DNA from 2 places in the Nocardioides panacihumi genome. Region 2 is predicted to be linked to the other one. Evidence: predicted binding sites of a transcription regulator. Region 2 holds the regulator's gene; the other holds the start of a gene.

Region 1 (14,258 bases), on a different contig from region 2:
ATCGTGACCAACTCCTACGGGTGGAGCTCCGAGGCGCTTCCGACCGGCTTCATCAAGCCGTACCTGGACATCCAGGCCCAGGCCGCGGCCGAGGGCATGTCGCTGCTCTACTCCAGCGGCGACGACGGTGATGAGACCGGCGGCGTCGCCGGTGCCACCCCGACCCCCGACTGGCCGGCCACGAGCCCGCTCGTCACCGCGGTCGGCGGCACCGCGCTCGGCATCGGCGCCGACGGTCACCGTGTCTTCGAGCTCGGCTGGGAGTCGGGCACGTCGACGCTCACGAACGGCACGTTCCCGACTCCGACGTACCTCTACGGCTCGGGCGGCGGCACCAGCCGGCTCTTCGCACAGCCGTCGTACCAGGCCGGCGTCGTCCCGTCGACGATCTCGCAGACGTACGGCGGCAGCCCGATGCGCGCCGTGCCCGACGTGAGCGCCCTGGGCGACCCGAACACGGGCCTGCTCGTCGGGGAGACCCAGACCATGCCCGACGGCTCGCAGGCCTACGACGAGTACCGCATCGGCGGCACCAGCCTCTCCTCGCCGCTCTACGCCGGCATGCTGGCGCTCGCGGTGCAGCGGGCCGGGCACTCGTTCGGCCTGGCGAACCCGACGCTGTACGCGGCACGTTCGACCTCGGTCGACATCACCAAGGCCGCCCGGGCGACGTACCCGGGCACGGTGCGGGTCAACTTCAACAACGGCTTCGACGCGGCCGACGGCTACTCGTACATCGAGCGGACCTTCGACCAGGACGAGCCGCTGACCATCCACGTGCGTGACGGCTACGACAACGTCACGGGCGTGGGCTCGCCGAACGGCCAGGCCTGGCTGCAGGCGGTCGCCGGCAAGTAGCACCACCGCGCCTCACGCACGGCGCCCATCGGGACTCGTTCCCGGTGGGCGCCGTCGTGTCAGGCGCGGCCGTGTCGGGCATCCAGTGCCTCCGCGGCCGCCGCCAGGTCGTCGACGCCGCGGGCGAGCTCCTCGGGCCGGTCGGTCGCCAGGTCGAGCTGGAAGCCGAAGAGGCTGGAGTCGATCAGCGTGACGATGCGCTCGACCCTGTCCTCGGCCGCGCCGCAGCGGACCAGGTAGGCCTGGAGCGCGCGGATCCAGCGCTTGTTGGACTCGCGGACGGCCGAGCGGTACGGCTCCTGCCCGATCAGCCCGGTCGCCGCCGCCTGGACGTAGATGTCGAGGCAGCCGTGCAACGGATCGCTCTGGTAGGCCTCCCAGAGCCGGTTGACGCCCGCTCGCACGCCGTCCGCGGCCGGCAGCGCGTCGATGCCTGCGACGGCACGCTCCTCGGCGCGGGTCACGACGGCCGTCACGAGGTCGTCGCGGCTGCCGAAGTGGTAGAGCAGCATCCGGTCGCTCGTGCCCACGGCAGCGGCCACGGGGCGCAGGGTGAGGCCGATCAGGCCGTGCTCGAGGACGTGGTCGGTGACCAGGTCGAGCAGCTCGTCGCGACGGGACACGTCGTCATTGTGCACCGTCGCGTAGCGAGTGCTACATTGACAGATGTAGCGACTGCTACACCTGTCACGTCCGGAGACCACCATGTACGCCGCCCTGCTCCTGCTCAGCGCGATCGGGATCGAGGTCGCAGCGACCGCCTCGCTGCCCCGCACCCGTGGGTTCCACGACCCCACGTGGTCGCTGGCGGTGGTGGCCGGTTACGCCCTGTCCATCTGGCTGCTCTCGCTGGTCGTCAAGACGTTGCCCGTGTCGATCGCCTATGCCATCTGGTCGGGAGTGGGCACGGCGGCCGTCGCCCTCATCGGCTACCTGTGGCTGGGCGAGTCGATGAGCTGGCTCAAGGCCTTCTGCCTCGGCCTCATCGTGGTCGGCGTGGTCGGGCTGAACCTCGCCGGCAGCGCCCAGGCCTGAGCCCCTTCACCCGGTTCGGGTGACGTCCGCGACCGGCGGCACTGCCACGCTGCCCTGGCAGGGGGATCCGACGGAGTACAGACGGCCCGCGTCGACCGAGCGGCGCGGGCCGGCCGACCGCCGAGGAGCTGCGATGCGCGGACGGCGTTGGCTCGGGCGGCTGGTGCTGCTCGTCGTGGCGCTGGTGATCGCGGCGGTCGTCATCGATCGGGTCGGCCGCATCGACTGGGACGCGGTCTGGGACGCGCTGCGGCACCTGAGCTGGTGGCAGCCGCTGGTCCTCCTGGTCGTCGTGCTGATCCGTCAGGTCCTGAACGCGATCCCGCTCCACTTCTACATCGAGGGCCTGTCGGTCCGCCGCGCGACGATGAACGACCTGGGCGCGATCCTCATGGCGATGATCGCGCCGCCGCCGGCCGACTACGCGATGCGCGTGACGATGTTCGCCTCCTGGGGGATCCCGGCCGCGCGCGGACTGGCGGGCGCGTCGATGAACACCATGACGTTCTACATCGCACGGTTCTCGACGCCGCTGGCAGGTTTCGCACTCGTGATCGCGGTCGGCGGGGACTGGTCGTACCGCTGGGCCGACCTGATCAGCGTCGCGATCGCCGCGGCGATCGCCGTGGGCCTGATGCTGGTGCTCCACAGCGACTCCCTGGCCCACACCGTCGGGCTGAGGAGCGGGCGTCTGGTCCACCGCTTCCGGCACAGCGTGGACCCGGAGTCGTGGGCGCGGTCGTGCACCGACTTCCGCGGCCACATCGCAGCACGGTTCCGGTACGGCTTCCCACGCTCCCTCGCCGGCGTCGTCGGCATGCTGATCGCCGACCTGACGATCCTCGTCCTGTGCCTGCGCTTCGTGGGGGTCTCGGCGTCGGAGGTCGACCTGGCCGAGATCGCGATCGCCTACCTGTTCGCCTACCCGCTCACGTTCTTCCCGTTCTCCGGGATCGGCATCGTCGACTCGCTCATCGTGGCGGGGCTCGTCGAGGCCGGCGGCACCGCGATCGAGGCACCGGCGGTGGCGGCCCTGATGGTGTGGCGGATCTTCACCGTGGGCGTGCCGGTCCTGCTGGGCCTGGGCGCGGTCGCGCTCTGGCGGCGTACGACGACCCGCGAGAGCGCCGCGACGACCTGACCGTCCCGCGTCGAGCTCAGAGCGCTGGCCGAGCTCAGAGCGCGGCGGCCGCCGCGCGTCCCGCGGCCCGCCCGCTGAAGAGGCAGCCTCCGAGGAAGGTCCCCTCGAGAGCGTTGTAGCCCATCATCCCGCCACCTCCGAACCCGCTGACCTCACCTGCAGCGTAGAGACCCGGCAGAGGGACGCCGGCGCTCGTGAGGCAGCGCCCGGACAGGTCGGTCTCGAGGCCGCCGAGCGTCTTGCGCGACAGGATGTGCAGCTTCACCGCGACCAGCGGTCCGTGGCCGGGGTCCAGGATGCGGTGCGGCTTGGCGACGCGGGAGAGCTTGTCGCCGCGGTAGTGGCGGGCGGCGTAGACCGCGGTGAGCTGGGCGTCCTTGGTGTAGGGGTTCGCTATCTCGCGGTCGCGTCGCTCGATGATCTCGCGCAGCCCGGCCTCGTCGATCTGCGGGCCCGTGGGCTCGACGTCGGCGAGCCGGTTCATGCCGGCGACCAGCTCGGCCAGCGTGTCGGCGACCACGAAGTCCTCGCCGTGCTCCATGAACGCGTGCACCGGACCGGGGCCCTTGCGCGCGCGGTCGATGACTCCACGGACCGACTTGCCGGTCATGTCGGGGTTCTGCTCCGACCCCGACAGCGCGAACTCCTTGTCGATGATCGACTTCGTCAGCACGAACCATGAGTAGTCGTAGCCGGTGGCGCGCAGGTGCTTGAGGGTGCCGAGGGTGTCGAAGCCGGGGAAGTACGGCGCCGGCAGCCGGCGCCCGGCCGCGTCCAGCCACAGCGAGCTCGGACCCGGCAGGATCCGGATGCCGTGGTTGGCCCAGATCGGGTCCCAGTTGCGGATGCCCTCGACGTAGTGCCACATCCGGTCGTCGTTGATGATCCGCGCCCCGGCATCGCGGGTGATCCGGATCATCCGGCCATCGACGTGGGCGGGCACACCGCTGACCATCGACGCCGGCGGCTCGCCGAGGCGCGCCGGCCAGGCCTTGCGCACGAGGTCGTGGTCGCCACCGATGCCGCCGCTCGTGACGATCACCGCCTGCGCACGCAACTCGAAGTCGCCGGTCTCGACGCGGGAGGATGCCTGGCCGCGCTCGATCGCGCTCGGCTCGAGCACCTTGCCCCGTACGCCGACCACCGCGCCCTGCTCGACGACGACCTCGTCCACCCGGTGCCGGAACGCGAACCGGACCCGACCGGTCGCGACATGCTCACGCACCCGCCGCTCGAACGGCTCGACGATGCCCGGGCCGGTGCCCCACGTGAGGTGGAACCGGGGGACGGAGTTGCCGTGGCCGTCCGCGCGGCCGTCGCCGCGCTCGGCCCAGCCGACGATCGGGAACACGCGGTGGCCCATCTCGCGCAGCCAGGCACGCTTCTCACCGGCGGCGAAGTCGACGTACGCCTCGGCCCAGCGGCGGGGCCAGAGGTCCTCGTCGCGGTCGAACTGCGCACTCCCCATCCAGTCCTGCAGGGCCAGCTCGTGGGAGTCCTTGATGCCCATCCGGCGCTGCTCGGGGCTGTTGACGAAGAAGAGGCCGCCCAGGCTCCAGAAGGCCTGCCCGCCGAGGCTCTGCTCGGGCTCCTGGTCGACGAGCAGCACCTGCTTCCCGGCGTCGGCCGCCTCCGCGGCCGCGACGAGACCTGCCAGTCCGTGCCCGACGACGATGATGTCAGCCCGCTCTGCAGTCATGGCCGGAGCGTACCGGCGAGTAGGGCCGCCGGGAACGGGGTCAGCGCGATCGACCTGGCCCCGACTCATGTGGTGCTTGTTGAGCACCATGCGGCTCCGACAGCTCGCGCCAACAATGGTTACGGCGCCCGTTTGTGCCTAGGTCTTGACACAAACATCATCGCGAACCATTCTGAGCCTTGTCTCAATCGTATGACACAAATAACCCGAGGGTCCGATGTCTCTTGTCGTTCTGCTCGTCCTCGTCGGCGGGCCGCTGGTGTTGGCTGTTCTCGCGATCACAGCACTGTCCTTGACCCGCGAACGAGTCGACACGCGCCGCGAGTGGACGTCGGTTCGGGCCACCTGGCTTGCCGCCCTCGTCATCGGCGGCATCGCGGCATGGCTGATCCAGGACGGCCTCGACCTGGGCCGGGGCACGATGTTGGTCCCCACCGTTCTGGGCTTGTTCGTCGTCGCCGGCGTCGGACTCGGGGAGACCGTCGTGCGACCGCCGCGGCCGACCGGCCCCAGGAGCGCATCGTTGGCTCCGCGACGTGTGGCCGACTACGTGCCACAGGCACTCGCCACCGCGGTCGCCGCGATGACCGCGCTGCATCTTGCGACACTGGCGCTGACGACGGCCACTGCTTCCACCGATGACGTGGGACGCGCCGGACGACGTGTTGCAGCCCAGTGCGGCGACATCGGCAGCGCCGCGTCTCCTTATCCGGGCAGCTTCTACTCGGTCCCACTGATCGCGCTGCTCGGGGTCATCGGCGTGCTCACGGCTGCTGCGTTGATGACGGTCGTTCGTCGGCCACGCGGTTTCGCACCCGACGACATGGGCGACGACGTCCTGCGCCGCCGATCCGCGACCAGGGTGGTGGCTGCGGCGGGAGCGGCTGTGGCTGCCAGCCACGCGGGCGTCGCATTCTTCGCGGGAGCGGCGCTTCACCGGATGGATTGCCAAGACGCCTGGATGGCCCCCGTCGGTTCGGTGCTCCTGGCGAGCGTGCCGGTAGCCCTGCTCCTGCTTGGCTGGTCCATCGGCCGGATCGTCACGCCCGGTGGGCTCGGTCGGGCCTCGCTCACACGGCCTGCGGCGGCAGCGTGACCCTCGTCCTGTCCCTCGACCCCGGGGACCCGACCCCGCCGTACGAGCAACTTCGCCGCCAGCTTGCCGACCTCATCGCGGCGGGTCAGCTGAGGCCGGACGACCGGCTTCCGCCACTGCGCCAGCTCGCCGGCGACCTGGGCGTGGCCGTCGGCACGGTTGCGCGCACCTATCGCGAGCTCGAGCAAGAAGGATTGCTCACCTCGCGTCGTGGCGGCGGCACCCGTGTTGCTTCGGGCGGACGAGTGCCCACCAGGGACCGCCGGCAACTGCTCGGCGGCATGGTGGCGGAGCTGGTGACCCGTGCCCGGGGTTTGGGCTTCACCGATGAGGAGATCGTCGTGGCCCTGGATCGCCAACTCCGCTGAAAGGCGCGACCTCGCGCCCGGCAAGACTGCGACGAACAGCGCGGAAGGACTGATCGCCCTGCCGCCGGGGCAGGGACGGCTGGCCCGTGCGGACGGGGCTTTGGCCTCTACGGACCTTGACTCCGCCCGTTGAGACTGAAGGCATGGCGGTCTCCGGAACGTCGTGCCTGCGCTATCGCCGCCTCGGGGTGATCGCGTTCGCCCTCGCACTCGCCGCGCCACTCCTTCCGGTCGGTGCGGCATCGGCTGCCGCGCCGGCGGCCGCGTCGGGGGATGACGTGGTGGCGACCATGATCGCGACGTACCGCCAGCGGATCCCCGAGCTGATGGCCGAGCAGCACGTTCCGGGCCTGGCCATCGCGGTCGTCGACCGCCACCGGGTGTTGTGGACCGAGGGCTTCGGCAACCGGGACGACCACGGCGACCCGGTCACGCCAGACACGATCTTCAGCGTGCAGTCCATGTCGAAGCTGTTCACCGCCACGGCAGTGATGCAGGCGGTCCAGGCTGGCCGACTGGATCTCGATGAGCCGATCACGACGTACCTGCCCGACTTCACCGTGCACTCGGCCTTCGAGGCGCATCCCGAGCGCAGGATCACGCTCCGGATGCTGCTGAGCCACACCGCCGGCCTCACCCATGAGGCACCGGTCGGCAACAGCAACGAGCTGGACCCCGGGACCTTCGACGAGCACGTCCGCAGCATCTCCGACACCTGGCTCCGCTTCCCGGTCGGCTCCGGGTTCGCCTACTCGAACCTCGGGATCGACCTCGCCGGCTACATCCTCGAGCGCGTCGAGGGCAAGCCGTTCGCAGACCTGATGCACGACTCCCTGCTCGGCCCGCTGGGCATGGACCGCAGCACGTTCGACCGGGCAGCGATCCGGGCCGACGACAACCGTGCCGTCCCGCACGTCAAGTACTACGCGGATCCGCCTATCTACGAGCCGGCGACCGCCGCCGGCGGCCTCTACTCGAGTGCTGACGACCTGGCCCGCTTCCTGCGCTTCCAGCTCGGTGAGGGCACCCTCGACGGCCGTGCCGTCCTGGGCCAGGACTCGATGAGGGAGATGCGTACCATCCCTGCGCCGTTCGCCGGCGAGCAGGCGGGCTACGCGCTCGGCGTGTCCCGTACCCGCTGGAACCTGTGGGCCCAGCGGCCGGCACTCTTCAACCACGCCGGCGGGGGAACCGGCTTCATGTCCGACCTGTGGTGGGCGCCCCAGCTGGGGCTCGGGGTGGGCATGCTGACCAACTCCGACGACCACGAGCTGCAGGTGAACCTGCCGCTGTCGATCCTCGACGACCTGGTGGCGGAGCCGGGCGTCTACCACGACCGGTTGGCCGCGCTCCCGTCGCGCCCGCCGGTCACCGAGCCGCAGTGGCTACGGTTGCCGGCGGACATGGCCGACCTCGTGGGCGGCGCCGCGATGCCGCCGACGGCGGACCAGGCCGCCCGGTGGGCCGGCTACAGCGGTGCCTACCGGGCACCGGACTGGAACGTGCTCAACCCCTTCGAGCCACCGGAGAGGTTCCTCCTCGACAACGGGATCCCATTCTTCGAGACCCAGGAGGTCGACGAGACCGACTCACCCGTGCGGCACCGCCTGGTGGAGGTCTCGAGGGGCGTCTTCCTCGCCGACAACGGGGAGACGCTCGACCTCAGCGGCAGCGATCCGCGATGGCGGGGGTTCCGACTCGTCGGTGTCGCGGATGGCCCGGCGGCGTGGCAGTGGGTCGTTCTCGGGATCGCGACCCTGGCGTCCGTGGCGTGGCTGGTTGCCGCGGCGATCAGGTCGGGACGTCGGCGCGCGCGGCGCCCGTCGTACCAGCGCTCCTCGGGGCCGCGCGGTTGGCGCCGGGTCGCCGCGACCGCGGCCGTCCTGACCGCCGTGCTCGTTCTCGGGAACGCGGCGCTGATCATGTGGGCGCCCGGCCTGGTCGATTCCGGGTTCCTCGGCTGGCTCGAACTCCCACTGGCCGCGCGCCTGCTGCTGCACCTACCGCTTGCCCTGGCCGTGCTGGCGGGTTGCACGGCAGCGCTCACCGCCGCAGGCTGGGTGCGGCACTGGTGGCCGAGCGCGGCCCTGGTCTCGTACATTGCGTTGAGCGCCGCCGCCGTGGCCGTGACCTCCCAGCTGGTCGCCTGGCAGCTGGTCGGGTGGGGGCTCACCTGACCGGCTCAGCACCTTCGGTGGATCTGGATGCGGCCGGGTCGGAGTCGGATCACTTGGTGGTCGGGGTGGTCGGCGAAGGTGTGGTGGCGGGGGCAGATGAGCACCCCGTCTGCCGTGTTCGTGGGGCCGCCCTCGTGCCACGGGATGAGGTGGTGGGCGTCCGCCCCGACCGCTGAGCGGGTGCAGGTGTGGACGGCGCAGGTGCCACCCTGGGTGACCGCCATGGCGAGCCGTTGCTTCGGCCGGTGGAAGCGAACTTGGCGGCCCAGGTCCAGCACCTCGCTGCTGGAGCCCAGAACCGCGGGGATCACACCGGCCTGGGCCGCCAGCCTGCGGGCAAGTCCGGGGCTGATCGCGTGCCGGGTGTCCAGCTGCGCGGCCTGCGGGCCGCCGAGCAGGGTGCCGAGCTCCATGGTGACCACGACGGTCGGATCACTGCCGCCGAGCTCGGGCAGCTTCTTGGTCGGGATCCGGTCGATCAGCTCGAGGAACGCGCGCCCGCGGCGCTCCTCAGCCGAGACCTGCACCCCGGTCTCCGGGTCGACCGACTCGATGGGGTCGGGCCGGCCGGGGTTGGTCAGGCTTTCGAGCATCCGTTGCAGCTTCACGCCCTGCAGCAGCGGGATCCGGAAGGTGCCCTCACTGGTCGCGGTCCCTTCGTCGTGCCGCAGCTGCAGGAAGCACTGGCGGGCAGCCTCGGCCTCGGCTCTCGCCAGCTGCTCGGCAAGCCGCTGATCGGCGCCATCGGGGTCGATCACCTCGTGCAGGTGCGCCGCCAGACGCCGCAGCGCCTGGGAGTCGTGGGCGTGGGCCTCCCCGGCCAGATAGGCCTCGGCCTCCTCGATCACCGTCGGATCGACGTCGGCCGGCAGCGCGTCCAGCGCCTGCATGATCACCGCAGCGGACGCGACCGGGAACGCCCCCGATCCCAGCGCCCGCCGGGTGACGTCGTGGTGCTCGAGCCGGGAAGCGAGGCGGATCTGCCGCTTGGCCTCGGCAGGGGCGAGCCGGACCCGATCCCGCAGCCACGCCACCAAGCTCACCTCGCCGTCATACGCGGGGAGGCCGGAGCGGTCGGCCTGGGCCACCAGACCCAGCGTCAACGCGGCGAGCCGGCCCTGGGCCGCGTACGCCTCGCACAGGCACTCGGCCAGCTCTTCCGGCGTCAACGCCCATGCGGTGTCCGTCGACACCTCCTCGAACACTTCGTGCAGCCGGCCGAGGAACCGGTGCATCACGTGCCGCCGCGTCGCGGCAGGCCGACGGGGCGGCTCGGCGTCTGCTGCGGTCATGGGCGGCTCCGATCGTGCGGTGATGTCAGATCGTATACACGTTCGAATACTGCGCACAAGCGGAGTCCCGACACCTGTGGAAGAAGGCAGTTCAGGCGGCGATGTTCACGACGACCGGCCTGGTCGCGACCAGCGCGCCCGTCAGCGTGCGCCCGACTCGGCACGCAGGATCGAGTAGAGGTAGCCGTCGCGGTAGGCACCCTCGCGCCACTGCGCGCCGCGAATCACCCCCTCCCGCTGGAAGCCCACCTTCTCCAGGGCGCGCTGCTCGGCGAGATTCTCGACGTCGGTGTGCGCCTCGATGCGGTTGACGGCCGTGTGCAGGAAGAAGAGGTCGACGAGCTGGCGCTGCGCCTCCGTCCCGGCGCCCCTCCCCCGCGCGGCCGAGGTGAGCCAGATGCCGATCATCGGGTTGCGAGACTGCGCGTTCGGGCCCCATCGCTGCCACACCCAGCTCACGTTCCCGAGCAGGGCGCCGCTGTCGTCGACCACGGCCAGCCCGCCGAGGTCCGCGTTCAGCGACGGGTCATGGGCGGCGGATCGCGGAGCCCGCGGGCCGAAGTTCTCGTACGGTGACTCCGCACCGTCGAGCGCGGGCAGGTCAGTCTCGGTCACGGGGCGCAGGCGCACGGGCATGCCGAGAACCTAGTGGCCGGAGATGACGCCCTCGGCCAGCCGTCGCGCGCGATCGAGGCACGAGTCGTCGCCGAGCAGCTGCAGCCGGGTGACGGCGGCCGTCAGGAAGGCGTCGATCCGGAACGCGTCCTCCTCGGGGTCGTCGGCCCCGGCCGTGCGCAGCTCGCCCTCCAGGAGGTCGAGCCACTCGCGTTTGAGGGCACGTACGGCGTCCGCGACCGCGCCGTCGCGATGGCCGAACTCCACCGACGACGTGGTCAGGAAGCACCCGCCCGGGAACGTCTCGGCGCGGACGTAGTCGACCCAGCTGTCCAGGAGGCCGCGCAGGCGCTCCCGCCCCGCAGGCAGACCCCAGGCCGGCCGGATGACGGTCTCGACGTAGATCCGCCGCGCCTCGGCGACGGCCGCGAGCTGGATCGCCTCGCGGTTGGGGAAGACGGTGAGGATCCCGCTCTTGCTCAGGCCTGTGTCGGCGGCGAGCCCGCCGACAGTGATCGCGTCGAGCCCCGAGACGGTCGCGACCATGGCCGCCCGCCGGGCCGCCGTACGCCGGGTCAGGTCGCCGCGTGCGCGTCTGCCGTCGTTCATGGAAACACAGTAGACGACCGATCGGTCGCATACTAGGCTCTGGAAATGTTCACGACCGATCGGACGTATTGCCTAGGAGGAACCATGACAGTGACCACCTTCGACGGAGTGGTCCGTCGACGCCGCGTCTACCTCGACGACCTCGACGGCTTCGGCATGCTGCACCATGCGCGCTACGCGCTCCTCTTCGACCACGCGGTGATCGACTACTGGGCCGAGGCCGGCTGGCGCCTCGATCCCACGACGTCGGTGCAGGTGATCCGCGAGCTCTCGCTCACCTACCACCTGCCGATCACCGCGGTGGGCGACGTCGACGTGCACTTCTGGATCGCGCGGGCGGGGCGGACCAGCGTGACCTACGCCTTCCGGATCGTGTCGACGGACGGCTCGGTCGCGCACGCGGAGGGCACCCGCACCCTGGTCAACCTCGACCCGCTCACCCTGCGGCCGGCCCCACTGACCGAGGAGATGTGGGAGATCGCGACGCCCCTGTTGGGCGAGGGCGTCACCCGTCGCTGACCACGCGGTTCATCGGGAGGTCGTCCGGCACCTGGTCGATGCTGTCGTGGTAGGCCGCCATCGCGGCGGTGGCAGCGCGGAAGTACGCCGAGACCTCCCCCGCGGCAGGCTTCGCGATCCCGACGTCGAGGAGCGCCCGGTCGAACAGAGCCAGGCATGCCTCGTAGAGGTCCGGATGGTCCCCGTTGCCGGCGTGCAGGCGCTGCATGAAGGACTCGTCGCCGTAGCCGGCCGTGTAGAGCGGCGGCCCACCCAGCGCCTCCGCGAGGTAGGCGGCCAGCCGCTCGTCGTGGTGAGGCAGGGTGATGTGCTCGAACGGGTGCCCCGCCAAAGGGTCGGCCGAGCAGAGCTCGTGCCAGCGTCGGCAGAGCGCCAGGATCGCGTCGAACCCTCCGACGCGCTCATAGAGCGTCACGAGCTCATCATGCTCCCCGAGCGGCGGTGCGATCCCAGGGCGCTCTAACGTTTCGCCCATGACTCTGCACCTGGCCGGCGAGCGCGAGCTGCTCGAGGGGATGCTCGACGTCCAGCGCACGGAGATCGCGGGGCTGCTCGACGACCTCGACGACGACGAGGCGCGGCGCCGGCTCGTGCCGTCGCTGACGACCCCCCTCGGCCTGGTCAAGCACGCGACGTTCGTCGAGAAGGTGTGGTTCCACTCCCGGGTCGCCGGCGTGCCGCGGGGCGAGGTCGGCATCCCCGACACGGTCGACGAGAGCTTCGTGCTCGACCCCTCGGACACGGTCGCGTCGGTGCGCGAGGCGTACGCCGCCGCCTGCGAAGGCTCCCGCCGGATCGCCGCGACCCACGGGCTGGACGACGAGTACCCCTGGCACCACGGGCCGGTCTCGCTCCGCTTCATCTACGCGCACATGATCCAGGAGCTGGCCCGGCACGCCGGCCACGGCGACATCCTGGTCGAGCAGATCGTCGCCGGGCGCGGCGACGCCTGACGCGCCGGCACCGGTCAGGCGCTGGGGCCCATCGCCTCGCGCAGGCCGCGGGTCGCCAGCTGGTCGGCGAGCTCGTTGTCGGGCACGCCTGCGTGCCCCTTGACCCAGAACCACTGGACCTCGTGGCGCTCGCACGCCTGCTCGAGCCGCTGCCAGAGGTCGACGTTCTTCACCGGCTGCTTACCGGCCGTCTTCCAGCCGTTGCGCTTCCAGCTCGCCAGCCAGGACGTGATGCCGTTACGGACGTAGGAGCTGTCGGTGTAGAGGTGCACCTGGACGGGCCTGGTCAGGGCCTCGAGCGCTGCGATCGGCGCAGTGAGCTCCATCCGGTTGTTCGTCGTTGCCTCGGCCTCACCGCCGAACATCTCGAGCAGGTGGTCGCCGTACCGCAGCACCGCGCCCCAGCCGCCCGGCCCCGGGTTGGGCTTGCACCCGCCGTCGGTGTGGATGGTGACGAGCCGCTCGTCGAGATCGGCACGCTCAGGACTGGGCATGGCCCGCATGGTAGTCAGAGATCCTCGGTCGGGTCGTCTTCCGACGACCGCCCCCAGCGCCACCGCGGCCGCGGGCCCTTGGCGATCGAGAGCAGGATGACGGCCACCACGGCGAGGGTGACGACGACGAAGTACGCCGCCAGGGCACCCGGGCTCGGGTCCTCGCCGAGTCCGATCGCGGCGACGACCACGACCACCACCAGCCCGACGACGATCGTCCAGCCCTGCCAGGTGACGGGTGTCCAGCCCCAGCCGTACCGCTTGCGCTTGAACCAGTAACCGCTCACGGCCAGACCCTACTGAGGGCTCAGGCCGGCCTGAACCGCAACGCCGACCAGACCGCGTCGATCGCGATCTGGCGCACCGGATGGGCCCCCCGCTCGGCAGCCAGCGCGGCGAGGATGTCGCGGTTGACGTCGGTGCCGAGCTGACGGTTCTTGGGATAGAGGATCCAGGCGAGCCGGTCGTCGCGGGCCGCCTCCAACGCCGGCGCGGCGATCGTGTCCAGGTCCTCGGCACGTACGACGAACGCCACGACCGCATCCGCCGTCGCCGCATCGGCCGGGTCGCTCACGACCAGGCATTCCGACGGGATCTCCAGGTCGACACCGCTCGGGCGGCCGAGCACCACCACCGTCATCGCCGGCCGAATCTGAAGCTTGCGCGCGACGTTCATCTCTGAGCGCTCCTCACGATGCGTGACCGTACGCCAGGTCGCGCGGCAAGAACTGTTGCGATCGCGCGTCATGGCTGAAGCGGGTCGGTGTCTCTCAGATGTAGCCCCAATTTGTTGGGTGTCACGTCTCGAGTGCTCCGACCGAGAGGAACCAGGAGTCGGAGTGACCCTAGGGTCACCCCGGGCTTCACAACGGACTCAGACGTTGAAGCGGAACGACTCCGCCGGTTATTGGACGGCGACGGTCGTCGTCGAGAAGCGCCCATAAGTACCATTTGACCTGCAGAAACAGTGCTTTGGTGTTTTTGGCTACCGACGGACGAAAACGGTCCCCGCAGAACTTGTTGCGGACTATTTGCGGACTGATGAGCCGGGCGCGACCGGCACCTCCCGGAGTTCGGTCCCCTACCGCGCTCCGGCATGCGCCGCACCCTCACGGCCCTCGCGGATCCACATCGGCTTGCCGATCTCGGACGCCCAGTTCGCCGCGCGCCGATGCACTCCCAAGTTACCGGATGTCTGCCGACGAGCGGGAATGGCATCAGCAGTGGAAGGGCACGAACAGGGCGCCGCAAATGAGGGAGCGCAGAATGCATCGCGCGCCGCGACGTCCGCGGCGCCGGATCTCGCTACTCGCACTCCTGCTCGGAGTGGCCACCCTGCTGGTGGTGGGGTCGCCGCAGGTGAGCGAGGCCGCAGCGACGGTGCCCTTCACGCCGAAGTTCT
Region 2 (14,258 bases):
GAAGCGGACGACGTCGAACGTGTTGTCGTCGTCGAGGAACTTGAGCAGGTTGAGCGAGGCCAGGTTGCACGAGGAGTTGTCGAGCGACATGTACTCCGAGCAGGGGTTGGACGCGGTGATCCGGCCCGTCTCGGGGTTGGTGTGCCAGTCGTTGATCGTGTCGTCGTACTGAAGCCCCGGGTCGGCGCACTCCCACGCGGCGACGGCGATCTTGCGGAACAGCTCGCGAGCGTCGACCTCCTCGATCACCTCGCCGGTCATGCGGGCGCGCAGGCCGAACTTCTTGCCGTCCTCGACGGCGCGCATGAACTCGTCGGTGACGCGGACGGAGTTGTTGGCGTTCTGGTACTGCACGGAGTGGATGTCGCGACCGCCGAGGTCCATGTCGAAGCCGGCGTCACGCAGCGCACGGATCTTGTCCTCCTCGCGCGACTTGGTCTCGACGAACTCCTCGATGTCGGGGTGGTCGACGTCGAGCACGACCATCTTCGCGGCGCGACGGGTGGCGCCACCGGACTTGATCGTGCCGGCCGAGGCGTCGGCACCGCGCATGAACGAGACGGGGCCGGAGGCCGTGCCACCGGAGGAGAGCAGCTCCTTGGAGGAGCGGATGCGGGAGAGGTTCAGGCCGGCGCCGGAGCCGCCCTTGAAGATGAAGCCCTCTTCCTTGTACCAGTTCAGGATCGAGTCCATCGAGTCGTCGACCGAGAGGATGAAGCAGGCGGAGACCTGCTGCGGCGCCTCGGTGCCGACGTTGAACCAGACGGGGCTGTTGAACGAGAAGTACTGGTGCACCAGCAGCCAGGTGAGCTCGTGCTCGAACGTCTCGGCGTCGGCGGCGGTGGCGAAGTAGCCGTGCTCCACGCCGGCCTTCGTGTAGGTCTTCACGACCCGGTCGATGAGCTGCTTGAGGCTCCACTCGCGCACGTCGGTGCCGACCGCGCCGCGGAAGTACTTCGTCGTGACGATCGTGGAGGCGTTCACCGACCAGAAGTCGGGGAACTCGACGCCGCGCTGCTCGAAGACGGCCTCACCGGTCTTCCAGTTGGTCTGGACGACGTCGCGTCGCTCCCAGGTGATCTCGTCGTAGGGGTGGACACCATCGGTGCTGAACACCCGCGCGATGCTGAGCCCCGCCCCGGCAGCCCCCTTGCGGGTTGCGCCGCTCACCGTCTCCGTCATGCTTCCTCGGTCCCGTCTGTGAGGTTTGTCTGTGTGGTCTCGTGCTGCTTCTGGGAAGTCTGCCGGTGACCACCGACAGTGCTGTCAGAGGGAAAATCCCCACTCCCTGACAACACCGCGGCGGCCCCCGGTATGCCGCTTTGGTGACCCGGGCAGGTCGCTTCCCCACGCCTGCCCGGGCCGTCTGTGGATCAGCCCGGTGGGGCTGAGGTGAGCAGCTCGGCCATCGGCAGATCTGCTTCGTCGTACGTCGCCCGCTCGCTGCGGAGCATGGCGATCTCGTCCTCGAAGTCGTCGGCGCTCTCGAACTGCCGGTAGACGCTCGCGAACCGGAGGTAGGCGACCTCGTCGAGCTGCCGCAGCGGCCCCAGGATGGCCATGCCGACCTCGTGCGCCGGCACTTCGGCGAACCCGCTCGTGCGCAGCGTGTCCTCCACCTCCTGGCCGAGGCACTGCAGCTGGTCCTCGGTGACCGGACGGCCCTTGCACGCCTTCCGGACGCCCGCGATCGCCTTGTCCCGCGTGAACGGCTCGGTCGCGCCCGAGCGCTTGAGCACCGTCAGCTGCATGAGCTCCACCGTGGTGAAGCGCTTCTCGCAGCCCTGGCACTGGCGCCGGCGGCGGATGGACCCGCCGTCCTCGGCGACACGCGAGTCGAGGACCTTGGTGTCGGTGTGCCGGCAGTAAGGGCAGTGCATCAGGGGCCTCCTCTCACGTGTTGCTTGGGGACGAATCTGTGGAGACGGTGTGTGAAACCGGCCCCGGGCTGTGCAGTCACACCACTCGTTCTGTGCACTAGATGTGGAGAACTACATGTGTGTAACTACTAGATGTAGTGGAACCCTAGCCCGCCCATCGCAAGAGCTGTCAAGCGACGCGGCGTGTCGCGCGAACATCTCGGAAATGTGACCCGTGGGACGCGAGTGTTCGCGCCTTCTTCTCAGGCAGCGAACGACGCCGCCGATAGACGCGCCACTCCCCTCCGCCGCCTCTCTGGGTCGGCGAAGAGTCGACGAAGCATCGTCGAAGCGTCGACGAGGCCGGCAACCCGGGCGGGTCCCGCCCGGTTGCCGGCCTCCATCGGCCACAATGACCGGGTGACGGAGCAGGAGGGGCCCGGGAGCACGTCCGGGAGCACGTCCGGGTCAGCGGGCAAGCGCGCCGGGTCGCGCAAGGGGGAGAGGGCGCCCCGTCCCGCCCGCGCCCGCGGTCGAGTCCTGGCGTACGCCGTCGGCATGACGCTCGCCGTCGTCGCGTGGGGCTACCTCGTCTGGGCGGCGATCGACTTCGGCTCCAGCGCCCGCGACGGGGACGGCGCCTCCTGGTGGTTCCTCGCCCTCGCGGCGCTCGGCGCCGTGGCCTGCCTCTTCGTGGGCCTCATGCTGCTCGCGCGGCTGGTCCGCACCCTCGGGATGACGACGAGCCCCACCGAGCCGCCGCGACCCGGCGGCAAGCGCGCCGCACGCTGACCGGTCGAACACCGGCAGGAAGACAAAACGCAGGAAAGACGAAACGACGGCGCAGCAGGTGGCCCGAGTCCCTGCCGCACCGTCGTGTACTGGCGCCCCGTCGTTACAGCGTCCAGCTCTCCCCACGCGCCATGGGGTCGTCCTCGAGCAGCTCGCGCAGTCGGAGCAGCACCTTGCTGAGCAGCCGCGAGACCTGCATCTGGGTGACCCCGATGACCTCGCCGATCTCCTTCTGGCTCATCTCCTCGTTGAAGCGCAGCCGCACGATCAGCCGCTCGCGCGGCGTCAGGTTGGCGAGCGCCTGCTCGAGCATGAGCCGCACCTCGATGGCGGCCAGGTCGTCGTCGTACGTCGGCAGCAGGTCCGCCAGGCTGGCGCCCTCCGCAACGGTCTCGGTGGGGGCGTCGAGCGAGGTGGGGGTGAAGCAGCCACGGATGGCAAGTGCCTCGTCGACCTGGCGCTCGGTCACGCCGAGGACGCCGGCGATCTGCGCCGAGTGGATCTCCTCGCCCTGCGATGAGGCCTCGTCACGCACCTGCATGGCCGCGGCCTGCAGCTCCTGGAGCGACCGCGGCGGGCGCACCATCCAGCCGTGGTCACGGAACCAGCGCTTGAGCTCGCCGCGGATGGTCGGGACCGCGAAGGTCAGGAAGTCGTCGGCCACGTCGGGGTTGAACTTGCGCGAGGCGCGAACCAGGGCCGTGTAGGCGACCTGCTCGAGGTCCTCGAGCGGAACGCCGCGGCGGGCGTAGCGGCGTGCCAGTGACCGGGCGACGCCGGTGTTGACCAGGACGACCTGGGCCAGCAGCTGCTCCCGCTCGGGGCCGGTGGCAACGTGGGCTTCTGCGATCAGTCGGTGAGTCTCGCTCTGGCGCTGCTCCCGGGGGAGCTCTTCGCGGAGACCCTGCCAGGTGGGGTTGGCGGTCATAGGCTCAGCATGTCCCGGGCAAAACCCCCTGAATCCTCACGAGACCCGAAATGGCCCCCTCGGGTGACGGTTTCCAGCCACGGCCTCACCCCTAAGGGTGGATAGTGGCCATGTCTCGATGGGTAAGACGCTCGACGCACCTTCACTCTGTCAAGATTCGCGTGGCCAGGCTCCAAACCCCGAGCCGGGCTCGGCCCCACCAGGAAGCTTCACGACATGGACGACCTCCACCAGACCGACGCCGGCCACCAGAGCTGGGCCTCCCTGCTGCGCGACAACCAGGAGGAGGTGCTCGAGAAGTGGACGGCGACGGCCGCGGCCAACCTGGCCGGCCGGATGACGACCGCCGAGCTGCGACGCGACATCGACGAGATCTACACCGGCCTCCTGCGCGCCGACACGGCCGAGGCGACCGACATCCGCAGCAGCTCCTTCGCCGACCTGCGCAGTCTGCTGACCGAGCTCAGCCGCACCCGTGCGCGCCAGGGGTTCACCCCGACGGAGACCGCGACCGGCGTCTACGCGCTCAAGGACGCCGTGCTCGACATCCTCGAGGAGCACGGGGACGTCAAGGGCTACCGCGCCTTCGCGCAGCTCTCCCGTCTGGTCGACGACCTGGGCATGTTCATGCTCGAGACCTACGCGACCACCCGCGAGGCGGTCATCGCCGAGCAGTCCGAGGCTCTCCTCGAGCTCTCGACGCCCGTGGTGAAGCTGTGGGACGGCATCGTCGCCCTCCCGCTCGTCGGCACGCTCGACTCCGCGCGGACACAGGTCGTCATGGAGGCGCTGCTCCAGACCCTCGTCGACACGGGCTCCGAGCACGCGATCATCGACATCACCGGCGTCGCCGCCGTCGACACCCAGGTCGCCCAGCACCTGCTGAAGACCGTCCAGGCCGCCCGCCTGCTGGGTGCCGAGTGCATCATCTCCGGCATCCGGCCGCAGATCGCCCAGACCGTCGTCGCCCTGGGCATCGAGTTCGGTGACATCCACACCAAGGCGAGCCTCGCCGACGCGATCCTGCTCGCGATGCGGCGCTCCGGCCTGGACGTGGTGTCCACAGCCGGCAAGGCACGCTGATGGACCGCATCCCGATCCTGCGTATCGGGGACGTCCTCCTGGTCTCGATCCAGATCGACCTGCAGGACCAGATCGCACTGGCCCTGCAGGACGACCTCAGCAACAAGATCGTCGAGACGGGCGCCAAGGGCGTCCTCATCGACATCTCCGCTCTCGAGATCGTCGACAGCTTCATCGGCCGGATGATCTCCACCACCGCCGCGGTCTCGCGAGTCCTCGACGCCGAGACGGTCGTCGTCGGCATGCAGCCGGCCGTGGCGATCACGCTCGTCGAGCTGGGCCTGACCCTGGACGGCGTACGCACCGCGCTGGACGTGGATCGCGGCCTCGCCCTGCTGGCGACCGCCCTCCGCTCCGGCCACGCGGAAGCAGAAGCCGATGTCCTCGCCCACGAGTGAGTCAGCGGCCACGCTCACCCTGCCGATCGTCAACGACGGCGACGTCGTGCGCGGTCGGCAAGCGGTCCGCGACCTCGCGGTCGCGGCGAAGCTGTCGCTGATCGACCAGACCAAGCTGGTCACCGCGACCAGCGAGCTCGCCCGCAACACGCTCGTGTACGGCGGCGGCGGCGAGCTGCGCGCCTCGACCCGGCACGAGAGCGGACGCGTGGGCATCGAGGTCGAGTTCATCGACGACGGCCCCGGCATCCCCGACATGGACCTCGCGCTGACCGACGGCTGGACCAGTGGCTCGGGTCTCGGGCTCGGCCTTTCGGGCGCCAAGCGTCTCGTCGACGACTTCGAGGTCGACTCCTCCGCCGGCCACGGCACGCGGGTGCGCATCGTCAAATGGAAGCGCTGACCGTGCTGGGCGAGATCGCCCCGAACGGGACCGAGGGCGACCTCTGGCTCACGCTGGACGACGTCTCGGCGGTCGCGCGCGCCCGTCGCCAAACGGCCGCGCTCGCCCATCGGCTGGGCTTCAGCGAGACCCGGACCGGTGAGATCGAGATCGTCGTCAGCGAGCTCGCGAGCAACGTGGTCAAGCACGCTCGCGGCGGCGACCTGGCGATCGGCGTCGTACGCCGGGGCGAGACATCGCTCCTGCGCGTCGTCGCGATCGACTCCGGTCCGGGCAGCCGCGACATCGAGGCCCTGGTCACCGACGGGGTGTCGACCTCGGGCACCCTGGGCATCGGCCTCGGCGCAGCGCGCCGGCTCGCCACCAGCCTCGACCTCTACTCGGTGCCGGCCGTCGGGACCATCGCCGAGGCGCAGTTCGCCGACGACTCCGGATCCGCCCCGGCGCCGGCGGTCGCCTCACTGACCCGCCCGCTGGGTGGCACCGGGCCGTGCGGTGACGCCGTCGCGTACCGCGAGCTTCCCGAGGGCCACCTGGTGATGCTCGCCGACGGTCTCGGTCACGGTCCGCTCGCTGCGGCGGCGTCGGGCCGGGCGGTCGAGGTGCTGCTGACGTCGGCGACGACCGGTCCGGGGGCGCTGCTCGCCGAGATCCACCGCGCGATCGGGTCCACCCGCGGAGCGGCGGTGGCCGTCGTACGCATCGAGGCGGATGCCGGCCGGGTGGTCCATGCCTCCGTCGGCAACGTGTCGGCCCGGCTCGTCGGGCACGGGCGCTCACGCACGCTCGCCGCCCAGCCGGGCATCGTCGGCCACAGGATGCCGCGGCTGCGCGAGCAGACGGAGGCCCTCAACGACGCCCTGGCACTGGTGCTCCACAGCGACGGTGTCTCCGACAAGTGGACGCTCGCCGGCCTGCCCGGCGTGCTCGGCCACGGCCCCGGCGTGCTCGCGGCCGCACTCCTGCGCGACGCCGCCGTGCACCGCGACGACGCGAGCGTCCTGGCCGTGCGGACCGCCCGATGAGCGAGGCCCTCAGCAGCCTCGTGCTGGCGGGTGAGGACGACGTCTTCGCCGCCCGCCAGCTCGCCCGCGTCTGCGCCGAGGAGCTCGGCCTCGAGCGGCTCGACGCGATCCGGATCGCCACCGCCGTCTCCGAGCTCGGCCGCGAGGCCGTGATGCGTGGCGGCGCCCGACTCACGGTGCGGCTCGGCCGTGCCGACCTGCTTCTCGACCTCGCCGTCGCGCCCGACCAGAACTGGTCGGCCGTCGTCGGTCCAGTCGGCCGGCTCGTCGACGAGCTGGTCACCGACGAAGGGCGGATCACCCTGATCAAGCGACTGCCGCACGCCGTGACCCTCAGTGCCGAGAGTCTCCGCATGCTGAAGCACCGTCTCCGGGCCCATGCCCCCTCGACGCCGACCGAGGAGCTCCGCGAGCAGAACGACGAGCTCATCACGGCCCTCGAGGAGGTGCGCCGCCAGAAGTCCGAGCTCGAGGTCGTCAACAAGGAGCTCGAGGAGACCAACCGCGGGGTGATGGCGCTCTACACCGAGCTCTCCGCGGAGCTCGACCGCACCAACCAGGGTGTGGTCGCGCTGTACGCCGAGATCGAGGACAAGAACGAGCAGCTCCGTGAGGCGAGCGAGGCGAAGAGCCGCTTCCTGCGCAGCATCAGCCACGAGCTGCGCACCCCCGCCAACTCGGTGCTCGGGCTCACCCGACTGCTCACCGACCCGGCTGGGCCGCCGCTCACCGAGGAGCAGCTCGAGCAGGTCGACTACATCCGGGCCAGTGCCCGCGACCTGCTGCGCCTCGTCAACGAGCTGCTCGACCTCTCCCGCGCCGAGGCCGGTGCGCTGCGCCCCGAGCCCGCCGAGGTCGACCTCGGCGCGCTGCTCCAGGAGCTTCGCGGACCCGCGGAGTCGCTGCTGCGCCCCGGTGTACGCCTCGTCGTCGACGACTCGGCCCCGATCGTCACCACCGACGTCGACCTGCTCCGGCACGTCCTGCGCAACCTGGTCAGCAACGCCGCCAAGTTCACCGCCGAAGGCGTCGTCGAGGTGGGCGCCGCCCTCCGCGGCGACCTGGTCGCGGTGTCCGTGCGCGACTCCGGCGTCGGGATCGGGTCCGAGGACCTGCCCCGGATCTTCGAGGAGTTCTACCAGGTGCGCACCCCGCTCCACACGAGCGCCAAGGGCACCGGGCTGGGCCTCCCGTTCGCACAGCGGGTGGCGGGGGCGCTCGGTGGCAGGATCGAGGTCGAGAGCACCCCGGGCGTCGGAAGCACCTTCACGTTGCTGCTGCCCTCGAAGGAGGGCGCTGGATGAGCACACTTCCGCGCATCCTCGTCTGCGACGACACACCGGCCAAGCGCTACGTGCTCACCAGCTGGCTGCGTCGCGCCGGCTACACCGTCATCGAGACCGTGTCCGTCGCCGAGGCGATGGACGCCCTGAGCCGCGAGCAGTTCGACCTCGCCGTCCTCGACGTCCACCTGCCCGACGGCAGCGGACTCGACATCACCCGCTCCATCAAGGGCGACCCCCTCACCTCCTCGACCCCGGTCATCCACGTGTCGGCGATCGCGATCGAGACGCACGACCGGGTGCTCGGCCTCGACCAGGGTGGCGACGCCTACCTCGTCGACCCGATCGAGCCCGAGGAGATGCTCTCGACCGTGCGGGCGCTGCTGCGCTCGTCGGGCGCGCGCCGCAACGCCGAGGAGCTGGCGACCCGGACCAGCCGGCTCAACCGGGCCGCCGTACGACTGCACCTCGCGACCACCATGCCGCGGCTCGCCGAGGCCGCGGCGTGGGCTGCGGCCGAGGTCACCGACGCGGCCACCGCCGTCCTGATCCGCCACGAGCAGACGGCTCTGTGGGCGGCCGCTGGCGCCGGGGGCGAGACCTCGGGCACCGTCCTCGACGAGGACCGGGCGGACGCACTCCTGGCGGCCGCCCAGCGGCCGCCGGTCCGGTCCGCAGTCCTCCCGTGGTCAGACGTCCTCCCGGTCGCGGCCGGCGACGAGTGGGCGCTGTGGCCCGTCTTCGGAGCCGGGGCGCAGCTCGGCTTCATCGCCGTCCCGCGGACGCACCTGACCGAGGCCGTCGAAGGACTGGTGGAACGCCTCGCCCAGCTCACGTCGGTCGCGGTGGACAACCTCCTGGCCCTCGAGCGCGAGCACCAGACCGCCATGCTGCTGCAGCGCAGCCTGCTGCCCGCGGTGCTGCCGCAGCCGAGCGGTCTCAGCATCGCGGCGCGTTACCGCGCCTCGCAGCGCCACGCGGAGGTCGGCGGCGACTTCTTCGACGCCTTCAACATCCACGACGACTGCCTCCTCGTGATCGGCGACGTGCAGGGCCACTCGCTCGAGGCCGCCGTAGTGATGGCCGAGCTGCGCTACTCGCTGCGGGCCTACGCATACGACGGCTACACACCGGCCGAGGTGCTCGACCGGGTGGACACCCTCCTCGAGCGCAACGACGCCGAGCTCATCGCCACCGCCTGCATCGCCCGGGTCAGCGCGGATCGCCGAAGCCTCGAGATCGTCAGCGGAGGGCACCTGCCGCTGCTGATCTGCCGCGACGGCGAGACGTCGTACGTCGAGACGCCGGGCACCCTGCTCGGTGTCGGCATCGCACACCAGCCACAGACCATCGGCCTGCGACCCGGAGACCGTCTCGTGCTGGTCACCGACGGACTCGTGGAGCGTCGCGGCGAGCTGATCGAGAAGGGGCTCGAACGCCTGGCCGACGCGGTCCGCGCTGGCGTCGACCTCACCACCGAGGGCCTTGCGCAGGAGCTCGCCATGCTCGGCGGCGCCAGCGACGACGACGTCGCCATCCTCGTCGTCGACGTCACCGTCTGACCCGGGTCGGCCCGAGGTCCGTCCGCGCTCTGCGGCGCGCGCGTGTCGCATCGCCGATGCGAACACCGACGTGCCGAACGCCGAAGTGCCGAACGCCGAAATGGTCTGAGGGGCGGAGCCGTCTTCCCAGCGGCTCCGCCCCTCGGCCCTGCATGACAGGGCTCCCCGTTGATCCCACCGGCTGGGGTCGAGTCAGCCGGCAGAAGTCGCACCTATTCAGTTGTCCCCGCGTGGCTCGCGGGTGGTCGTGATCCGCTGGCGCTCATCGAGCGAGCGGGACGCGGAGCTGCTGCCCGGCCTGAAGCGCGCCGCCGGAGAGTCCGTTGAGGTCCTTGATGTGCTCCACCATGTCGGCGGTGTGCCCGCGGACGGCCACGCTCTGCGCGATGTCCCACAGCGTCTCCCCCGGACCGACCTGGATCGTGGTCGTCGACTCGGGACGCTCGGTCGCGGTCGAGCCTGCGGCCAGCACGAAACCCGCGACCAGGGCGACCGCCAAGCCGATGAGGAAGACCACGGCGCGTCCGCGACGCGTCAGCCGCACGGCCGACCGTCGGGCGGCCGGACGAGCCGGCGTAGCGACGCGGGTCGGGATCACGCGGGTCGGGGTCAGAATCATCGTGCTCATCGTCAGCTCCTGGGGAAGTAGGGCTTCTTCGTCCGTCGGAAGATGTCTATCGGCGACCACCGACAGTCCTCGTCGGCCCCGCTGATCGATCACCTGTTCGATCGAACACATGAGCGAGACTAGATCAGGTGTTCGAACGATTTCAAGGGCTGCGTCGAACATTTCTTCGAGACACGCGGGTTCGAACAGATGTTTGAAGTCGGGCCCGCGCAGGGTCTACCGTGGGCCCATGAGCACCCAGACCCCCGGCCGGGGCAGCAGGCAGGCCGGCGCGTCGGGGCGCCCGGTGAGCGAGTTGCCGGACGGCCCGCCCGACGCGACCGGACTCACCCCGCGCCAACAGCGGATCCTCGCCCACCTGAAGGACTGCATCGAGCAGCGCGGCTATCCGCCGAGCATGCGGGAGATCGGCGCAGCCGTCGGTCTCACGAGCACGAGCAGCGTCGCCCACCAGCTGAAGGTGCTCGAGGAGAAGGGCTTCCTCAAGCGCGACCCGCACCGGCCGCGCGCCCTCGAGGTCTTCCTCCCGGAGGTGCTGGCCGCGCGCAAGTCGATCAGCGCCGCGGAGGAGACATCGTTCGACGAGACCGGCATCGGCGACGCCGCTCCCCCGGCTCAGTACGTGCCTCTCATCGGCCGGATCGCCGCGGGCGGCCCGATCCTCGCGGAGCAGCACACCGAGGCGGTCTTCCCGCTTCCGAAGGAGCTCGTCGGCGACGGCACGCTCTACCTGCTCGAGGTCTCCGGCGACTCGATGATCGATGCGGCCATCTGCAGCGGCGACTACGTCGTCATCCGGCAGCAGCCCAACGCCGAGAACGGCGAGATCGTGGCCGCGATGATCGACGGCGAGGCGACGGTCAAGACCTACAAGAAGAAGGACGGGAAGGTCTGGCTCTTGCCGCACAACCCGGCGTACGAGCCCATCGACGGCACCCACGCCACCATCCTCGGCAAGGTCACCGCGGTGCTCCGCAGCCTCTGACGACCCACCTGACGACGATCGGCCCCGCCACCTCCCGGCGGGGCCGATCGTCGTCAGCCGCCCCTACGAGGTCGAGGACGGGCACAGGGATCACCCCGAAATGTCCCTGGGTTGCGATAAACCGGGAAGAAACCGACGGACGACTCGGGTTACGCTGACAGACGAAAATCTCGGATTCCTTACTTCGCCCCGAGGGGGGATCGGATGGACTGGCGACGCCTGCGGACGCTGCACGCGCGGCGCTCAGGCGTTTACGCCGGGTTCCTGGAGATCTCGCTGATCGGGGTCCTCTACGTCTTCTACACGTCGTCCCGGATGCTGGCGTCCGGCGATCTCGCCCCCGCCCTGCACCGGGCCAGGGAGCTCGTCCGCTTCGAGCGGTACGTCGGCCTCAACTGGGAGCACCCGATCAACGACTTCTTCGCCGACCACGGCGTGGTCGGGCTCCTCGGGTCGTACTGGTACTCCACCGCCCACTACATCGTGACGCTGACCGTCCTGGTGTGGCTCTACCTGCGGCACCGCTCGGACTACGTCACGATGCGACGCGCGCTCGTCGTCGCCACCGTCCTGGCACTCGGCCTCTACCTCCTGCTGCCGACCGCGCCGCCGCGGTTCCTCGGCGGCTTCGTCGACGTGCTCGACCTGCACTCGGCGCAGGGCTGGTGGGGTGCGGACGCCTCGGCGCCGCGCGGCCTCGGCCACCTCACGAACGAGCTCGCCGCCTTCCCGTCGCTGCACGCCGGCTGGGCGCTGTGGGTGGCGATCGCCATCCACGAGGTCAGCCGAAACCGGGTGCTGCGCACGCTCGGCTGGTCGCACGCGCTCATCACGGCGACCGTCATCGTGGGGACCGGCAACCACTGGACGCTCGACGTCATCGTCGGTTGGCTCGTCGTGCTCGTGGGATGTGTGGCGGTAGCGCCGTTCACGCCTATCATCGAGACTCGTCCGTCCATCCCTGCGTCTCGGAGACCACATGCGCCTGCGCCGCTCCGCCCTGTCCTTCCTGCTGCTGACAGGCCTCTCCCTCGGAGCGCTGAGCCCGGCACTGGCAGCTGAGGACCCGACGCCGGCCGACTCGAGCGCGGTCGCGGACCCGACCGCGGACGGCGCGAGCGCAGCGACCGACCAGCTCTCCGTGCCCGCGACCCCCGAGGACGCGCAGGCGTCGCTCGCCGAGGTCAAGGACCTGTTCGGCCCGATGACGCGGTCCGAGTCGCGCTCGATGATCACGTCCGGCGAGGGCAAGGACGCGACGCTGGCGCTGCGCGACCTGTCGCTGCGGCTGGGCTCGCTCTCGTCGACGCAGCGGAACTCGGCGTACGCGGAGTTCCAGCGTCCGGCGTGGGCCGACGACGCCACGGTGTCGAACCGGTACTGCCCGCCGACCGGCAACATCTGCCTGCACTGGATCAAGACGACCGCGAGCGCGAGCCGCGGGACCGACGACCTCTGGGCGATCAACACGGTCTACCCGACGCTGATGCACGTCTCGCAGACCTACGTCTCCGCCGGCTACCGCAAGCCGCGCGGCGACGGGTCCATCGGCGGCAGCGCGCAGACCGACATCTACCTCGACGACGTGGGCTCCGAGGGCAAGTACGGCTACTGCACCGTCGACGTCGACGACACCGGCCACTACGTCTTCCACCCGTCGAACTCCCGCGCCTCGGACCTGCCGGCGTTCTGCGTGCTCGACAACGACTTCAAGCACTCCCAGTTCCCGACCGACCGCACGGCGAAGGAGGATCTGGAGGTCACGGCGGCCCACGAGTACTTCCATGCCACCCAGTTCGCCTACGACTACCTCGAGGACCGCTGGTTCATGGAGGCGACGGCGACGTGGGCGGAGGACCAGCTCTACGACTCGATCAACGACAACGTGCAGTACCTCCAGCGCAGCCAGCTGCGTTACCCGGGGCTGTCGCTCGACACCTTCAACGGCGCGGGCGGGTTCCTGCACTACGGCGACTGGCTCTACTTCGAGTACCTCACGGAGCGGGCCCCGGCCCGCAAGGGAGCCCTGCCGGCCCTCATGCTGCGCATGTGGCAGTACGCCGACAGCGTCTCCGGTCCGGACTACTACTCGATCCAGGCGGTCGCGCACGCGCTTCGTGAGAGGCACCTCGACTTCAACAAGACCTTCGCGCAGTACGCCGCGGCCAACCGCCACCCGGCGACCGCCTACTCCGAGGGTCGCGCCAACCACTACCCGACGACGCGCCCCAAGCGGACCGTCTTCCTCAAGCCGAGCCATCGCAGCGCCTCCGCGGCGTACAAGGTCGACCACCTGGCGTCGGCGACCACCCGCTTCGTGCCGACGCGGCTGAAGTCCAAGCGGACCAAGCTCACCTTGTCGGTCGACATGGCGAACAAGAAGCTCGGCTCGGTCGCGGCCGCGATCGTCTACTTCAAGAACGGCCGGATCACGACCAAGCTGGTCAGGCTCGGCCGCAACGGCAACGGCGCGGTGCGGGTGCCGTTCAGCTCGCGCACCGTCGGCCACGTCGAGCTGGTGCTCGTCAACGCCAACCACTCGTACCGCAACTGCTGGAGCGACACCCCCTACTCCTGCTCCGGCGTCCCGGCCCACAACAAGGTCAACGAGAAGGTCAGCGCGCGGGTCAGCTGACCGCGGGGTCTGCTGACGCCGAGTCGGCGTCAGACGAGGCCGGACAGCCGCTTCAGCGCCTGCCGTACGACGGCCGGGTCGCTCGTCGGCCACATCGGCGGCAGGCTCGCCTGGAGGAACCGTCCGTAGCGCGCGGTGGCCAACCGTGGATCGAGGACCGCGACGACGCCGCGATCCGTCGTCGTACGGATCAGGCGGCCGGCCCCCTGCGCCAGCAGCAGCGCGGCGTGGGTCGCGGCGACCTGCATGAAGCCGTTGCCACCGGCCTTGTCGGCGGCACGCTGGCGCGCGCTCATCAACGGGTCGTCGGGCCTCGGGAACGGGATCCTGTCGATGAGCACCAGCTGGCACGTGTCGCCGGGCACGTCGAGCCCCTGCCACAGGCTGAGCGTGCCGAAGAGCACCGTGTGCGGGTCGCTGACGAACTGCGCCGCGAGCTCCGGGAGCTGGGCGTCGCCCTGCGCGAGCGTCGTCAGGTGCGGCAGCCGCACCCTGACCACCTCGGCCGCCGCCTCGGCGGCCCGCCGCGAGCTGAACAGCCCGAGCGCGCGGCCGTCGGCCGCGTCGACGAGCTCGACGATCTCGTCGAGCTGCGCCTGGCCGAGCCCGTCGCGGCCCGGGGGCGGCAGGTGGCGAGCGACGTACAGGATCCCCTGCTTGCCGTAGTCGAACGGGCT

Evidence for each region. Region 2 encodes LexA, which represses DNA repair genes until DNA is damaged. Its sites were predicted from a motif close to TCGAACANNTGTTCGA; they were not measured.
Region 1: ABD205_RS17825 (HNH endonuclease signature motif containing protein) is a predicted target of LexA. The motif match lies at 9,697-9,712, and genes of this name have one in related genera.

Annotation. Positions count from the first base shown of each region.
Region 1 covers NZ_BAAAPB010000004.1:362,591-376,848, reverse strand. The annotation lists gene ABD205_RS17865 (S53 family peptidase) at 1-858, shown strand, start outside; gene ABD205_RS17860 (TetR/AcrR family transcriptional regulator) at 918-1,481, opposite strand; gene ABD205_RS17855 (DMT family transporter) at 1,564-1,893, shown strand; gene ABD205_RS17850 (lysylphosphatidylglycerol synthase domain-containing protein) at 2,027-3,034, shown strand; gene ABD205_RS17845 (FAD-binding dehydrogenase) at 3,069-4,733, opposite strand; gene ABD205_RS17840 (hypothetical protein) at 4,996-5,829, shown strand; gene ABD205_RS17835 (GntR family transcriptional regulator) at 5,826-6,197, shown strand; gene ABD205_RS17830 (serine hydrolase domain-containing protein) at 6,341-8,374, shown strand; gene ABD205_RS17825 (HNH endonuclease signature motif containing protein) at 8,380-9,666, opposite strand; gene ABD205_RS17820 (GNAT family N-acetyltransferase) at 9,808-10,302, opposite strand; gene ABD205_RS17815 (TetR/AcrR family transcriptional regulator) at 10,312-10,890, opposite strand; gene ABD205_RS17810 (acyl-CoA thioesterase) at 10,975-11,409, shown strand; gene ABD205_RS17805 (truncated hemoglobin) at 11,396-11,824, opposite strand; gene ABD205_RS17800 (DinB family protein) at 11,883-12,362, shown strand; gene rnhA (ribonuclease HI) at 12,377-12,856, opposite strand; gene ABD205_RS17790 (hypothetical protein) at 12,871-13,143, opposite strand; gene ABD205_RS17785 (hypothetical protein) at 13,164-13,532, opposite strand; gene ABD205_RS17780 (hypothetical protein) at 14,123-14,258, shown strand, end outside.
Region 2 covers NZ_BAAAPB010000001.1:1,853,462-1,867,719, reverse strand. The annotation lists gene ABD205_RS08815 (vitamin B12-dependent ribonucleotide reductase) at 1-1,182, opposite strand, end outside; gene nrdR (transcriptional regulator NrdR) at 1,374-1,880, opposite strand; gene ABD205_RS08805 (hypothetical protein) at 2,280-2,651, shown strand; gene ABD205_RS08800 (sigma-70 family RNA polymerase sigma factor) at 2,755-3,579, opposite strand; gene ABD205_RS08795 (STAS domain-containing protein) at 3,796-4,662, shown strand; gene ABD205_RS08790 (STAS domain-containing protein) at 4,662-5,060, shown strand; gene ABD205_RS08785 (anti-sigma regulatory factor) at 5,041-5,463, shown strand; gene ABD205_RS08780 (ATP-binding protein) at 5,451-6,488, shown strand; gene ABD205_RS08775 (ATP-binding protein) at 6,485-7,792, shown strand; gene ABD205_RS08770 (SpoIIE family protein phosphatase) at 7,789-9,333, shown strand; gene ABD205_RS08765 (LysM peptidoglycan-binding domain-containing protein) at 9,596-9,961, opposite strand; gene lexA (transcriptional repressor LexA) at 10,191-10,946, shown strand; gene ABD205_RS08755 (phosphatase PAP2 family protein) at 11,151-12,008, shown strand; gene ABD205_RS08750 (MXAN_6640 family putative metalloprotease) at 11,926-13,581, shown strand; gene ABD205_RS08745 (ATP-dependent DNA helicase) at 13,611-14,258, opposite strand, start outside.